Regions from separate parts of the Halobacillus naozhouensis genome, predicted to be linked through region 1. Evidence: riboswitches for the same ligand, from Rfam matches in the RefSeq annotation. Region 1 holds a riboswitch; each other region holds the start of a gene.

Region 1 (3,732 bases):
TCAGTAAATAAACGAGTCCACCTACGATCAGACGCAAGAACATAGTCCAGAGACCGACATTGCGTCCGTCAACCTTTACTATCCGAATACCCATAACCCTTTTTCCGACCACATAACCATTCCAAAGAACAGGTACAATCAATGAATAGGGGATAATCACCCAATCGGTGTATGAGCTGTTAAAATCCCAGCCAAATAAGATCACACCAAGCAGGGAAATAGGTATTACAACAAGGAGGGAATCCAGTATATTAGCACCAAGGCGTTTCCAAAATCCTACTGTTTGATACATAAAATCTTCCTTTCTAGTAACATACGACTATTGTACGACCCCGCACAATTGTAATGCAATTAGAAGAGACAGTTTCATAACTCGGGTTAAAAGGTATGGAAAGACATAGCTGTAAAGGAGGCGGAATTCGTGAGAAATATTTTTTCAAATGAAGCTCTTAAGAAAGAACATATTCTGATTACTGGGGCTACAGGAGGAATTGGGTATGCCACAGTAAAAGCAGCTGTTCAAGCTGGAGCTCATGTAACGATCACAGGACGAAGAGAGGAGAATTTAAATGAACTTAAGAATGAGTGTGAAGACGTAAACGAATCTGTACATGTATATGCTCATCCTGCTGACCTTAATGATGATAAAAGTCGTAATCAATTAGTTGAACAAGCGGTGAAGGAAAACGGGCCAATTACGGGTCTTGTCAATTCAGCGGGAGTGGTTGGCGGTGGTCCTCTCGACAACTTAACGGAACAAGATCTTCGCCAGGTGATGGAGTTAAATTATTTTTCTACCGTACTTTTCACCCAACTTGTCTATGAAAGAATGAAGCCTCAGAAAGCAGGAGCCATTGTCAACTTGTCCTCATTATCAGGACTGCGCGGTACGTATGCAAACACAGCCTATAGTGCCTCGAAGTTTGCTATAACTGGATTTACCCAATCTTTCGCTGTCGAAGCAATTGAACACAACATTCGGGTAAATGCCGTTTGTCCAGGTTATGTCGATACTGATATGGGTCGAGACTCCATTCGTTCCAAAGGAGAACGGAATAAAAGAAGTTTTGAAGAGCAATTAAAGGTGGCGGAAGACGGAATTCCTTCTAGTAGGATTTCTACAGCCGAAGAAGTAGCGAATACAATTGTGTTTTTGTTGTCAGAGGCAGCCGGGAACATCGTCGGTGAGTCTGTAAAAATTTCTGGTGGAAGTGTAATGAGGTGAAAAAATACAGGAAGTTGTTTCCAAAGTGAAATAGTTTTGCTATCCTTTAAGTGAATGGTCCAAAAAATTTTCAACAATTGAATAGGAAAAAAGCTAGGGGTGCCAGGCATGTGGCTGAGAGGAAGAGTAATTCCGACCCTTTGAACCTGATTTTGGTTAGAACCAGCGTAGGGAAGCTTCCGAGACTCAATGTATTGTGTAATGCATAAGGTTAATTCGAAGCTCACCCTAGCGCAGGTGAGCTTTTTTTTATTGAAAAATGAAGGAGGAGGAGATGTGATGAAGGATCCATTGGTCATTGCAGGGGAAGAGATTGAAAGTCGTTTGTTTACAGGGACTGGGAAATTTGCGAACCATAATGAGATGCACGAGGCAATTGAACAGTCTCATTCACAAGTGGTTACAGTAGCGATAAGAAGGGTGGATTTAACTGGTTCCGGCAAGCATATCGTCAGCGACATTCCTAAAAAGGTGACCTTAATGCCGAATACTTCAGGGGCGAGGACGGCTGAAGAAGCGGTGCGGATTGCCCGGCTTGGAAAAGCTAGCGGAATGGGCAGTTGGGTGAAAATTGAGGTGATTTCCGATCAAAAATACCTTCTGCCGGACAATGAGGAGACAATTAAAGCCACGAAAGCGCTGGTTGAGGAGGGGTTTGTTGTTCTGCCTTATATGAGTCCTGATTTAATGGCCGCTAAACGTATGGAAGAAGCTGGGGCAGCTGCCATCATGCCGTTGGGGTCCCCAATTGGCTCCAATCGGGGGATCCGCTTGAAAGAAATGATTCGGATTATGATTGACGAAATCCATGTACCCATTGTGGTGGATGCAGGTATTGGCAGGCCATCTGAAGCTGCGGAGGCGATGGAAATGGGAGCAGATGCTGTGCTTGTGAATACAGCTATTGCTACTGCGGATGACCCTGTGGCTATGGCGAAGGCTTTTGACATGGCCGTTAGAGCCGGAAGATTAGCTTATCGGACAGGGCTTGAGCCATCATCAATTCAGGCGAAAGCTTCTTCCCCGCTTACAGGATTTTTAACGCCAACAGGAGGTGGGGATCAATGAGTTTCTATAACGTATATGAAAAGCTGAAAGACCAGCCGTTTCACACATGGTTTAATGAGGTGACAACGACTGACGTCGAGAAAGTTTTGCGAAAAGACCGACTAACGGAATCGGATTATCTCACTTTACTGTCCCCTGCCGCGGAAGGATATATAGAAGAGATGGCTCAGAAAGCGCATCGAGTCACATTGCAGCACTTTGGCTACACGATGCAGCTGTTTCTACCGCTCTATGTGTCCGATTACTGTGTAAATACATGCAAATACTGCAGCTTCAGTGTCGATAACGTTTTCCCTAGAAGGCGGTTAACGATGGAAGAAGTAGAAGAGGAGGCTCAAGCGATTGCAGCAATGGGGATTGAACAAATTATCATTCTCTCGGGAGAGTCCCGTATTCATTCATCTGTTGATTACCTGACGAAAATTTTGAAGGTGCTTAAGAAGTATTTCTCATCCGTAGGGCTCGAAGTTCAGCCGATGGATCGGGAAGATTATGAAAAATTAGTGGGGAGCGGGATTGACGCTCTGACAGTTTTTCAAGAAACCTACGATGAAAATATATATCGTGCTTTGCATACAAAAGGGCCGAAGCGGTTTTACAACTATCGATTAGACACACCAGAGAGAGGGTGTCAGGCTGGAATGAGGTCTGTCACGATTGGTGCTCTGCTTGGTCTTAATGATTGGCGTAAGGAAAGTTATATAGCTGGATTGCACGGACATTATCTTCAAGATAAATACTTGGAAACTGAAATTGGGATGTCGTTCCCAAGGGTTCAGCCGAATGCGGGGAGCTTTCAACCCGAAGTTCATGTAACCGATAAAAATATGGTTCAGGCTATGCTTGCGTTCAGGTTATTTCTACCACGGGCAGGTATTATAGTATCAACGCGTGAAACTCCCCAACTACGCGATCAACTGATTCCGCTTGGGGTGACCAAAATGTCGGCTTCTTCCTCAACTGAAGTTGGAGGATATGCTCAACCTGAGGAGACTCAGAGCCAATTTGAGATTTCTGACGAACGTTCTGTCGAGGAGATTCGTCAGTTGCTTCATAAAAAAGGATATCAACCAGTTATGAAAGACTGGCAAATCGTGTAGAGATGGAATTTCATGTGATCTCAAATGGCAAATGGCCAATGAATCAGTTCGCTGACAAAATCGCCCCGCTTCATGGTGAGGATGTATTTTTTCATATAAGGGAAAAACGGAGGAGTGCAGAAGAAATCTCACAGGGAATCATCGAGATGCGGAAACGAGGAACAGCGTCTGAACAGATTGTTGTCAATGACCGTGTAGATATTGCGCATTGTTTTGGAACTGGGGGCGCCCAGCTCACGAATCAAAGCTTAAGCGTAAGAGATGTGCTTCAATATTTTCCTTCCTTACGAATTGGAAAGTCCGTGCATTCCATTAAAGAAGCTCAACAGGCAGAAGGTG
Region 2 (3,732 bases), 1.3 Mb from region 1:
TCATATGGTAAAAGACAAACTTTTTAGGAGGTACATATGAAGAAAATTGTGGTTGGCATTTCGATATTAATGGTTTTAGCCATTGGTGCGACACTAGTTTTCATACCATCGACGGCCTCTGAGAAGGCAGAGGGCAATATTTTCATGAGTCGGCATATTGATGACGCTGGTGTAAGGGCGGCTGTGAAATCGGGACAAGGCCAAGTGCTAGATCAAAAATATTATGATGAAAGGTATGACATAACCGTCCATTTCAAAAGGGTTTTAACCGATGATAAAGAAACAAAACTCCTTTTGACCTATCATAGTGAAGAGAAAAATTTAAAGAATTATTATATTGACCTTTGGGAAGGTGTCAGTAAGGTTAATTTGATTGTCGGCCATGAAAAGATATCATTAGAAAATGTGGGCTGGGGAAGCCGATATTACAGTAAAACAGAGAACACAGTATACGAGGCCTTATCCTTCGAATCAATAAAAGAATATGAGGGACAGAACATTCGTTTAGAGATTGAAGATTTGACCATCTGGAAAAACGGTGGAAATGGCAGTGTACGGACAACTTGGCCTCTAGAATTCAAGCTTAAGCCTTCTGCCACCTTTGCCAGAGAAAAAACTGAAATCAATAAAGAATTCACTTTTAAAGGTGAAACATACAACATTAAGCAGGTGGAATTTTCTGCCTTAGAAACAAGAGTCGTCGTTACTGGATCTGATATTAAAATTTATACGGATGAAAGTGGAAGACAATATGAAAAGAGAAGTAAACTAGAAAAACTATTCCTTAATCCTAGAGAAACAGGTAAGGAATATGGATACAGAGCTAATAAGAAAAAAGCGGGTGTCTTTTTGAGGTCAGCTGGGAAGAAGGTTGTGCCGATCTATAGTAAGGAAGAGGTACATGATGCAGATAACTATGTAATGGTTTTTGCACCAGTGAAGGATCGGCAAAATTTGATTCTTGAGGTTGGTGAGGATATCGAAATTCCATTAATCGAATAGGACGTCGGTTTACGAAAATTCATGTGACCTTGTAGCAACAGTAAAAAACTCAGAAGCTAAAATAGGCTTCTGAGTTTTTTACCAGCTGGCTTTTTTTACGCCAGGAAGCTGGCCTTTATGGGCAAGTTCACGAAACTTAATTCTTGATAGTCCGAACTGTCTCATATACCCATGAGGTCTTCCTGTAGCGGCACAACGATTATGAAGGCGAGTAGGGGATGAATCCCTTGGCAGTTTGCGCAATGCTTCATAATTACCTTCTGCTTTTAGTTGCTTACGTACTTCTTTATATTTTTCATACGTCGCCTGACGTTTGCGTTCTTTTTGGACCATAGCTTGTTTGGCCATGACAGTTCTCCTCCCTTTAAATAGTAATAATTACGATTTACATTGTATAACTTTGTCCTTTTTTTGTCAAACAGAGAAAGGTAGCCAGTGTCCTCTGATCTTCTTAGTCATTGATAGAATCTAGAGATTGCTTTATAATAGATCCATAGCAAAAAGAGCGAAAGAATATAAGCCTTCAAGGGGAGCTTTAAGCTGAGAGTGAACAGACTTGTTCAGACCCTTCGAACCTGTCAGTTAGTACTGACGTAGGGATGGTGGCTTTTTTGATGGCGATGCAACGGGACTCCTCCATCAGGAAGCTTCCCTGTGGCATCGCTTTTTTTCTATGGAAAAAGGAGGTTGAGGGATGCGAAATAAACGTGTTTTGTTTTTAGTAGAGGTAGCGATTTTTTCGGCATTAGCCATCTTACTTGATATTATTCCATTTCTTTCGTTTAAACTTTGGGCCCAGGGAGGCTCGGTGTCGTTTGCAATGGTTCCCGTATTTATCATGGCGTTTAGGTGGGGGCTTGGCGGCGGAGTGCTGACGGGGCTGCTGCTCGGTTTCTATCAAATTTTATTTGGAGCTTATATTTTGACACCAATGCAAACGTTCCTTGATTATTTTGTAGCGTTTGGTGTGATTGGTCTCGCCGGAATTTTTGCCAGGCCGGTATGGGAAGCGGCCCGCTCGAGAAAGGTAAAGCGAATGGCTGTCTGGCTGGTGTTAGGCGCATTTATCGGCAGTCTGTTCCGCTTCTTAGGCCACTTCGCTGCAGGGATTGTTTTTTATGGAGAATTTGCTCCGCCAGGCCAGCCGGTATGGTTATATTCTCTACTTTATAATGGGGGATATATGCTGCCGGCGTTTATCGTTAGTGCGATTGTATTATGCTTGCTGTTCTCACAGCGGCCGACTTTACTGCTCAATCGCTCGTAAATCAAGAACCTATTTTTTACAGCTTCGTGCTGTGAAAATAGGTTTTTTCTTTTCTCGAGAAAAAATAGAAAGGGAAATCGTTAAAAAAGGTCGAATGAGTGTAGTAGGAAGGGAGTAGAAGACGATGAACCAATCAAACATCATTGCTACGTATTCAATTGTCGGATTTGACCCGGAAACAGAAGAACTTGGGGTTGCTGTTCAGTCGAAATTCTTAGGGGTCGGAGCCGTCGTCCCATGGGCAAAGGCCGGAGTTGGGGCAATTGCCACACAAGCTTTTGCTAATCCAGCTTATGGTCCAGAAGGACTGGAGCTATTAAGTAAAGGCTTGACCGCTCAGGAAGCCGTTGACACATTAATCGCTGGAGATGCAGGTGCTCCTGACCGACAAGTGGGGATTGTGGACGCGCAAGGAAGGGCAGCTACATTTACAGGAAACCGCTGCTATGACTGGGCTGGCGGAGTAACTGGTCAACACTATACCGCCCAAGGCAATATTCTAGTTAATGAAGCCACCGTCACTGAAATGGGAAAGGCTTTTGAGACAAGCATAGGTTCGTTAGCAGACCGTTTGTTGAAAGGGCTTGAAGCCGCGGAACAAGCTGGTGGTGACAGCAGAGGAAGGCAGTCGGCCGCAATTTATGTGGTGAAAGATCAAGGGGGTTACGGTGGGCTGAGTGACGTCTTTATCGATCTAAGAGTTGACGACCATCCCGAACCAGTCCAGGAGTTATTCCGAATCTACCAGCTTCAGCAACTTTATTTTGGGGAATCGAAACGTGAGAATATAAAGGCGCTTGAAGGGGAATTGAAAGATAGGGTCGTCCACCATTTGTATCGAACTGGGTTTTTATCGAATAATGACCCTGATTCTGACGATCTCTACCAGGCCCTTTCGACGTTTCTGCATAGGGAGAACTTTGAAGCCCGTGAGCAGGAACGTGGGTTCATAGATCTTGAAGTCTATGATTTTCTAGATAAAATGGTTGTATAACAGGAAAGGGGAATAGAGATGTTTAAAAAATTAATGGCGCGTGCCGGTATTGGCGCTGCCAAAGTGGATACACAGCTTGAGAAATTGGATTTTCAGCCTGGCGAAGCAGTTGATGGAAAGGTAGTCGTGCAGGGCGGCGAGGTAGATCAAGAGATTGACCAAATCACTGTATTCCTGATGACCGAAGCATTGAGAGAAGCGGACGATAAGAAAATTAAAGAAACAGTCAAGCTGGATGAATATCGGATCTCCGGCGCATTCGTTATTCATGCCAAAGAGACGAAAGAGATTCCGTTTACGATTGAAATTCCGATCCATGCTCCGGCTACATTAAACAGGCTGCCGCTATGGTTTGAAACAGGACTTGATATGCCGATGGCTCTTGACGCGGGGGATCGAGATTACATAAAAATATCTGTCCACCCGTATACGGAATCGATCCTGCAAGCTGTAGAAAGAGAGCTGGGTT
Region 3 (3,732 bases), 550 kb from region 1:
TAGAAGAGAGACTGGAGGAAAATGGGTTTATTCTAAATGATGTTATAGTTTCTGTAAAAAGGGAGCTATCAGAAATGAATGGGGCAGAAGGGCCGTTTACCTTACAACCACTGGAAGAAGGAATGGAAGAGTCATTTAAACAAGTATGGTCTCAATCTATGAAAGGTTCATTAAATGGTTCCTCGAGTTTGACGATTGATGAACAATTTAGAAGTGTAGAAAAAGAACTCGGCCCTGACTTTAGGCATACATGTCAAATGGTATATGAAAAGGGGAGGCCGATTGGGGTAGTGATGCCGCATATTGAACCTGGAACAGCAGTAGAAGGGCGATTGTTCTATTTCGGGCTTATTCCCGACGAGCGGGGGAAAGGGAAAAGCAAGGCTTTGCACCGCCAAGCCTTATCTGTTCTGCGAGATAAAGTCGGTGCTGAATATTATATTGGCTCGACCAGCTGCCGAAACGAACCAATGCTAAAGGTATTTGATTACAATGGGTGTAGAGAAGTAGACCGAAGCAACTTGTATAAAAGGAAAATGAGATAGATTATTAATCGGATATCGTCGAATGTGTTTAATGGGTATATATCTATTTCGCTTCATCTACTAATCTTTGGTAACATTAAAGTGTTCATAAGGTCATGTTTGCTTGATTAATTTAAAGTATAACGGAGTTAGGGTAAACTCCACGTTTCTTGGCTGGTCTGATGAGGAAAGTCTTTTGTAAATTTACGTTTACAGGAGAAGCTAATAACTCCGCTTATGTTAGTATGTATTCATCTTTGAAAGACCCGTGGAGGGAAGTCAGCAAAAGGTGGTGGTGATTAGGTGATGAATCTAGAAGAATTGGCTAGAAAAGTGGCAAAGGTATATGAGCAAAATGCTAAGGTGGAAGCTGTTTATATTGCTGGCTCTGTTGCACGTGGCTGGGAGGATAGTTTCTCAGATATCGAGTTGAACGTCCTATGGTCTGAGGGGCCGACAGATCAAGACAGGTTATCAGTAATTGAACAGGTGAATGGAGAGCTGCTAGATTTCTATGGATTTGAAGATGATGAATGGTCCGAAACATTTAAGTTTGAGGGTGTTAAGTTCGAAATAAGCAGCTTTCTCACCGAAACAATTCGTAAGGTGATCAATCGTGTAACAAAAGAATTTGATATTAGTTTAGCTGGTCAATGTTTGATTTCATCGATTCACTACGGCGTTCCTGTAGCAGGCGCTGAATTGATGGATGGTTTCAAGGCCAAAGTCCAGGTGTACCCTGAACAATTGGGACACGTGATGATTGATGCATATTCAGATTTTGGGAATCAATGGAAGAACCGAAGGGTTTTACTAGAACGAGAAGATTGGTTGATGCTTTATTCGGTCATGACAACGATGCAGCGTCATTTGATGGGAATATTATATGGGTTAAATTGCATGTATGTCCATCACCCTGACTTCAAATGGCAGCAACAGACTTTGGATGAAATGAATATTAAACCAACCGATATTACTAAAAGAATGGAACGTGTATTTTTATCGAGCCCAGATCAAGGATTACATGAACTTGAGCAGGTAGTTCAAGAAGTTCAGGAGCTTGTCAGGGAAAAAGAATAGGCTTTACAAATTAATAACCATTGATTACGATGTAAGTGTGACAAAATTGCATAGAGCTAACAACACTAGGGGAGCTGCGTACGCGGCTGAGAGGAAACTGTTTCCGACCCTTAGAACCCGAACTAGATAATACTAGCGTGGGGAAGTGGAGTCGATCGTAGAATGGTAATGATATACACATATACATACGTTCGTAACTGCACTCCCCTGGGGTGCAGTTTTTTTATGCTTTTGCTTACTAATAAGGAGGAAGTTAAACATGAGTGAAGTTTGTGGATCCAGTAATCGAATTGCAGGAAGTTCATTTTCGATCTACCCGATGTCTGATCGTTTTGTAGAGATTATCAAGTCCTCGCTAAATGAGGTGGAAACTTCGAAAGTCTGGATGAAGACAGATGATGTGACAACGACAGTAAGAGGACGGATGATTCATGTGTTTGATGTAACAAAAGCGATATTTTTACAAGCAGCAAAAACAGGGGAACATGTAGTTTTTCAAGCAACCTATTCAATAGGATGTCCAGGTGATTCGGCCGGCGATGTGTACATGGCTGAGGATAATCTAGCGCAAAATGTTTCCACAAGCGGGTTGATCGATCAAGAGGTGGCGGCCAAATTTTCCTTATACCCTATGGGTGGCGGAAACTATATGGATGTTATTTATAGTCAGATTGAAGACATGAAGAAGCGGGGAGTTGAGGTAGGTGAGGCTCATTATTCTACGCGTTTAGATGGAGATGGAAACCGAGTGTTTAATGGGTTGGAGCAAGTATTCCAGCAGACAGATGAGCAAGGTTCTTCTCATACGGTGATGACCGTTACGATCTCTGCAAACAGTCCATCTAAAAAAGGAGGAAAATAAAATGGGACTGGAAAATTGGAAATTGAAAGAAATTGTTGTGATGTCCGTACTTTCCGTAGTATTTGCTGTTGTTTATTTAGCATTTCTGCCTGTTGGAAAGCTGCTGGCTGGACTATTTGGTCCAATTGGATATGATGTGATCTTCGGAATTTGGTTTATCGTCTCTGTCATAGCTGCCTATATTATACGGAAAAAAGGAGCAGCGTTTTTATCGGAAACGATTGCAGCAACTGTAGAAATGCTGCTCGGAAATGCAATGGGGCCGATTTTAATCCTAACAGGGATCATCCAGGGGCTTGGGGCAGAGGCTGCCTTTGCCGTAACAAGGTATAAATCATATAATCTAGCTGTATTAATGTTGGCCGGGGTTGGAGCAGCTGTGTTTAGTTTCATATGGGGGTACTTTCGTTCCGGGTATGCTGTATTTGGAACGGGGTACCTTGTTAGTATGCTTATCGTTCGGATGATAAGTGGTGCGCTCCTTTCTGGTTTGTTAGGGAAGGCCATAGGTGATGCCCTGGCGAAAACGGGCGTCCTGACTGGATTTGCTCTTGGAAAAGAACAGCGAAGGAAGAAGACGGCATGAGGTTATTAGATGTTCATCAACTAAATATCCAGTTTGAACAAGAAAATGACCATGTTTTATCAGAAATAAACTTTTCAATAGATGAGGGGGAACGGCTGCTGTTATTAGGGCCAAGTGGATGCGGTAAAAGTACGTTAACGTATGCTTTAAATGGCATTTATCCACGAGAATTGGACGGAATGATGACGGGTGAAATCAAGTTCAGGGACATTCCTGTGGAAAGTTATTTCCCTGGGGAAATGAGTCAGCATGTGGGGGTAGTTTTTCAAGATCCTGAAAGTCAATTCTGTATGATCACAGTGGAAGATGAAGTGGCATTTGGTCTGGAAAATATCAATACACCGGTTGAGAGGATCTCTGCCCGTATTGATTATGCTCTCCAGCTTGTAGGTTTAAAAGGAGTAAGACAGCGATCGATACAAACATTATCAGGCGGGCAAAAACAAAAGCTTGCTTTAGCCTGTGTTCTTGCGATGGAGCCTGAGCTGTTAATTTTGGATGAACCAACCGCTAATCTGGACCCGATCGCTACACGTGATTTTATCCAGACCATCGAAATTCTTCAAAAGGAAAAGGGCTTTGCGCTGCTTGTTATTGAACATCAATTAGATGGATGGGTCTCTTTTATTGAACGGGGATTGATGATAAATCGAAGCGGCGGGATATTTTATGACGGTCCC
Region 4 (3,732 bases), 450 kb from region 1:
TAGATTTAGCGAAAAGTGAAGTGGAAGTAGATAAACAAATGCTGTCCAAGGCTCAACTACTTGGCTACGAATTAACCTTGCCCTACATTTGCCTTGTGGGGTCAATCCGCTTTAAGAAGAAAAATAATCAGATAGAGAAAGCCGGGGAGCAATCAGTCTTATCTTCCTCGATGAACAGCCGGAATTATTACATTCAAAAAGAGGTTACTCATGCGGGCGATGTATTAAAACGTCGGACCATGACTACGTTTGAAGATGGGGAAGTTATTGTGTACCTAGAAGCAGATGACCACCCTTATATGGAAACGAGCAACCAATTCCTCGACCTTATCGAACGTAGATTAAATGAATTACTGGCGGGCATTAATATTTCCTGGGGAATATCTTTCCCTAAGAATGGAGTCTTTGTGTTTCATCAAGGGTACGACCAGGCGGTGACCGCTTTAAATATCGGCAAGCAGCAACATGAAGATGGGAATCGGACCTTCTTTAGCGATACCCGTATGAACAGGCTCCTCATGGCCCTTTCCCATGAAAAAGAAATTGAAAACATTGTCAAAGACACGTTACAACCGCTGATTCTGTATGATCAGAAACGTCAGGCAGATCTTATTCATACGTTTATCGTTTACAATAAATACAATAGTAATGTCAGTCAAACAGCGAGGGCCCTGATGTTACATCGGCAGTCATTACTCCACAGATTGCGCAATATTGAACATTTGACAGGCTTATCGTTGTTAAATGCAGACGATATGTTTTTACTGGAACTTAGTGTAAGGTTATGGAAGCTGAAGAAGGTGGAAGAAGAATAACAGGGAGTTTTACTAAAGAATGATTCATGATGACATTCGAAATATTCTCTGTTATGATAAAAGCAACCAAGTGAATAGTTTTGATACATCAACTACTAGGGGGGCCCTAATACGGGCTGAGAGAAAAGCGCAAAAGCTTTTCGACTCTTATGAACCTGATCTGGTTAAGACCAGCGGAGGGAAGTAGTCAGAAGAAATTTCTTATGACTTTATCCGTTCGAAGCCAGGTCCCCCGGGATCTGGCTTTTTTCATGTTCACTCCCCTTCTAAGAGAGGAGGGAAAATATGAATCGAACTCGACTATTAACGACCATGGCTGTATTTGTAGCTATCGGAACGCTTGGTTCGCAAATGCTCTGGTTTCCAGCTGGAATAGCTAAGGCTTATCCTGTTCAACATGCTGTCAATGTTATGGCTGCCGTCACGCTTGGTCCAATTCCGGCCGTTGTGATTGCCTTTATGATCGGCCTGCTTCGCAATCTGCTTGGACTCGGAACTTTGCTTGCGTTTCCAGGAGGAATGATTGGAGCTTTGCTAGCGGGTTACTTTTACAAATGGTCTGGAAAAACCTGGACAGCTGCAGCGGGTGAGGTGATAGGGACTGGATTTATCGGTGCTATGCTCTCCGTGCCTTATGCCAACTTTCTAATGGGAAGTTCTGCGGGGGCATTAGCCTTCTTGCCGTCCTTTCTCATCAGCAGTACAACTGGTGCAGTGATCGGTTGGTTCGTAGTATCAAAGGTTCGTCAAAACCATGCAATTCCTCAAACAAATCTATAATCTTCGGAAACTACTAGGGGTGCAAGTATGCTGAGATAAGGAATTTCCCTTTATCCCTTTGAACCTGATCTGGCTAATACCAGCGTGAGGGAAGTAGCCTCATCTCAAAGCATCTTTCAGTGGCTTCCTATAATCTAAGGAGGCAAATTCTATGACATTTACTGAAACATTACGAAAAGAAAATAACGAACTATTTGAAGCCATTTTTCGCCATCCATTTGTTGATGGTATTGGAAAAGGTGAAGTACCGCAAAAAGTATTGGCTCATTATATTAAGGCTGATTATGAGTATTTAAATGCCTTTATGCACGTTTATGGTGTTGCAATATCAAAATCAACTGAGCGCCGTGATATGGGCTATTTCAGTGAACAAGTCGGGTTTGTGCTAAACAGTGAAACCCACCCTCATCACAACTTTTGCGATGTCATCGGTGTAGGTTATGACGAATTGCAAGGTTACCCGCTGCCGCCAACAGCTGATCATTATGTTAAACACATGATGTATCATGCTCAAATGGGAGGGCTCGGAGAAATTCTCGCTGCCTTGCTTCCGTGTCCATGGACTTATCTCGAAATCGGCAACCATTTGATGAAAAAATATCAGCCAACACCTAATCATACGTTCTACCCGTGGATAGATTTCTACGCAAATGAGGAGTTTGATACGCTGTCCATGGCCATGCGTGAACGCCTCAATGAGCTGGCCGAAGAGGCTTCAGAAAGTGAGCTGAAACGGATGAAGGATGCCTTTCGCAAGAGCTGTCAGCTCGAGTTAAACTTCTGGGAAATGGCGTACACTTGTGAAGAATGGCCGACAGGAGAGGCGGTGACCTCAACATGAATCAAGCGGCTTGTGCATTAACGATTGCCGGCACGGACCCAAGTGGCGGTGCGGGCATTCAAGCTGATTTAAAAACATTTCAAGAATTAAAAAGCTATGGCATGAGCGTTATTACCTCGGTTGTCGCTCAGAATACGACAGGGGTGAAGGATATCCACGACATGCCTATTGATATGCTAAAGAAACAATTAGAAGCCGTTTCTTCAGATATGCCCATTCATGCGTTTAAAACAGGAATGATAGCAAGCATTGAAATGATGAAGGCCATCAAGAGTTGGCTGCCAGCAGTCGCAGCTCCATATGTCATGGACCCTGTAATGATGGCCCAAAGCGGCGACCCTTTGATGGAAGAGGAGTCACGCTTGTGGCTTCGTGATAATTTGCTGCCTTACACAACACTCGTCACGCCAAACATTCCTGAAGCGGAGGATATTATAGGTGAGTCCATACAAAGCATCGAAGATATGAAAGAAGCAGCTGAGCAAATTGTTACGAGTTTCGGAGCAAGTGCTGCCTTAGTAAAAGGGGGGCATAGAAAAGGCCAAGCCATAGATGTTCTATTTGATGGTTCTGACATTCATACTTTTTCAAGTAAGCGAATTGATACAGAAAACACGCATGGAACAGGCTGTACGTATTCTGCTGCTATCACTGCCCATTTAAGTCACGGCACATCTCTTATAGAAGCTATCGAACAGTCCAAGTATTTTGTTACGGAAGCGATCCGACATTCGTTTGAACTTGGTCAAGGAAGCGGACCAACGAACCACTTCGCAACAAGGGAAGAGGTGTTTAATAAATGGCTGTAAATGTGGTTTCTAACGTGCGGAATAAACAGCCGCTCATTCATCATTTAACGAACCAAGTGGTGATGAATTTTAGTGCCAATGGTTTGCTGGCTTTTGGCGGGTCACCTATCATGGCTATGGCGATGGAAGACGCAGCTGATATGGCAAATTTATCGGACGGTGTATTAATTAATATGGGAACACTGACAGTGCCACAGGTCCAATCCATGATACTGGCTGGGAAAGCTGCAAATAAGAAGGGAATCCCAGTAGTGATTGATCCTGTAGGCGTAGCAGCAACTCCCTTTCGTACGAAAGCTTTTGATCAAATTGTAGCAGAAGTACAACCTGCAGCTATTAAAGGAAATGCAGGCGAGCTCTCTCACCTCATAGGCATTCCTTTAAAAACGAAAGGGGTAGACTCTATTGATTCAGGAAATCCAGAGGAGATTGCCGTTAAAGTTGCGCAGGAATTTGATACTTTAGCGATTGTCACTGGTGAAGTTGA

Evidence for each region. A riboswitch is a leader RNA that binds a small molecule or an ion and turns the genes downstream of it on or off. The one in region 1 is predicted to bind thiamine pyrophosphate.
Region 2: another riboswitch for thiamine pyrophosphate. It lies ahead of thiT (energy-coupled thiamine transporter ThiT); the one in region 1 lies ahead of P9989_RS01470 (thiazole synthase).
Region 3: another riboswitch for thiamine pyrophosphate. It lies ahead of P9989_RS20040 (YkoF family thiamine/hydroxymethylpyrimidine-binding protein); the one in region 1 lies ahead of P9989_RS01470 (thiazole synthase).
Region 4: another riboswitch for thiamine pyrophosphate. It lies ahead of tenA (thiaminase II); the one in region 1 lies ahead of P9989_RS01470 (thiazole synthase).

What each region holds. Positions count from the first base shown of each region.
Region 1 covers NZ_CP121671.1:251,193-254,924, forward strand. The annotation lists gene P9989_RS01460 (RDD family protein) at 1-292, opposite strand, end outside; gene P9989_RS01465 (SDR family NAD(P)-dependent oxidoreductase) at 422-1,225, shown strand; TPP riboswitch at 1,311-1,416, shown strand; gene P9989_RS01470 (thiazole synthase) at 1,505-2,293, shown strand; gene thiH (2-iminoacetate synthase ThiH) at 2,290-3,393, shown strand; gene P9989_RS01480 (thiamine phosphate synthase) at 3,396-3,732, shown strand, end outside.
Region 2 covers NZ_CP121671.1:1,561,644-1,565,375, forward strand. The annotation lists gene P9989_RS08220 (hypothetical protein) at 37-1,002, shown strand; gene rpsN (30S ribosomal protein S14) at 1,081-1,350, opposite strand; TPP riboswitch at 1,519-1,619, shown strand; gene thiT (energy-coupled thiamine transporter ThiT) at 1,697-2,269, shown strand; gene P9989_RS08235 (DUF1028 domain-containing protein) at 2,394-3,263, shown strand; gene P9989_RS08240 (sporulation protein) at 3,282-3,732, shown strand, end outside.
Region 3 covers NZ_CP121671.1:3,921,793-3,925,524, reverse strand. The annotation lists gene P9989_RS20050 (GNAT family N-acetyltransferase) at 1-545, shown strand, start outside; gene P9989_RS20045 (DUF4037 domain-containing protein) at 831-1,604, shown strand; TPP riboswitch at 1,662-1,765, shown strand; gene P9989_RS20040 (YkoF family thiamine/hydroxymethylpyrimidine-binding protein) at 1,864-2,466, shown strand; gene P9989_RS20035 (ECF transporter S component) at 2,474-3,052, shown strand; gene P9989_RS20030 (ABC transporter ATP-binding protein) at 3,049-3,732, shown strand, end outside.
Region 4 covers NZ_CP121671.1:4,016,135-4,019,866, reverse strand. The annotation lists gene P9989_RS20530 (PucR family transcriptional regulator) at 1-815, shown strand, start outside; TPP riboswitch at 903-1,014, shown strand; gene thiW (energy coupling factor transporter S component ThiW) at 1,101-1,595, shown strand; TPP riboswitch at 1,601-1,704, shown strand; gene tenA (thiaminase II) at 1,747-2,436, shown strand; gene thiD (bifunctional hydroxymethylpyrimidine kinase/phosphomethylpyrimidine kinase) at 2,433-3,245, shown strand; gene thiM (hydroxyethylthiazole kinase) at 3,236-3,732, shown strand, end outside.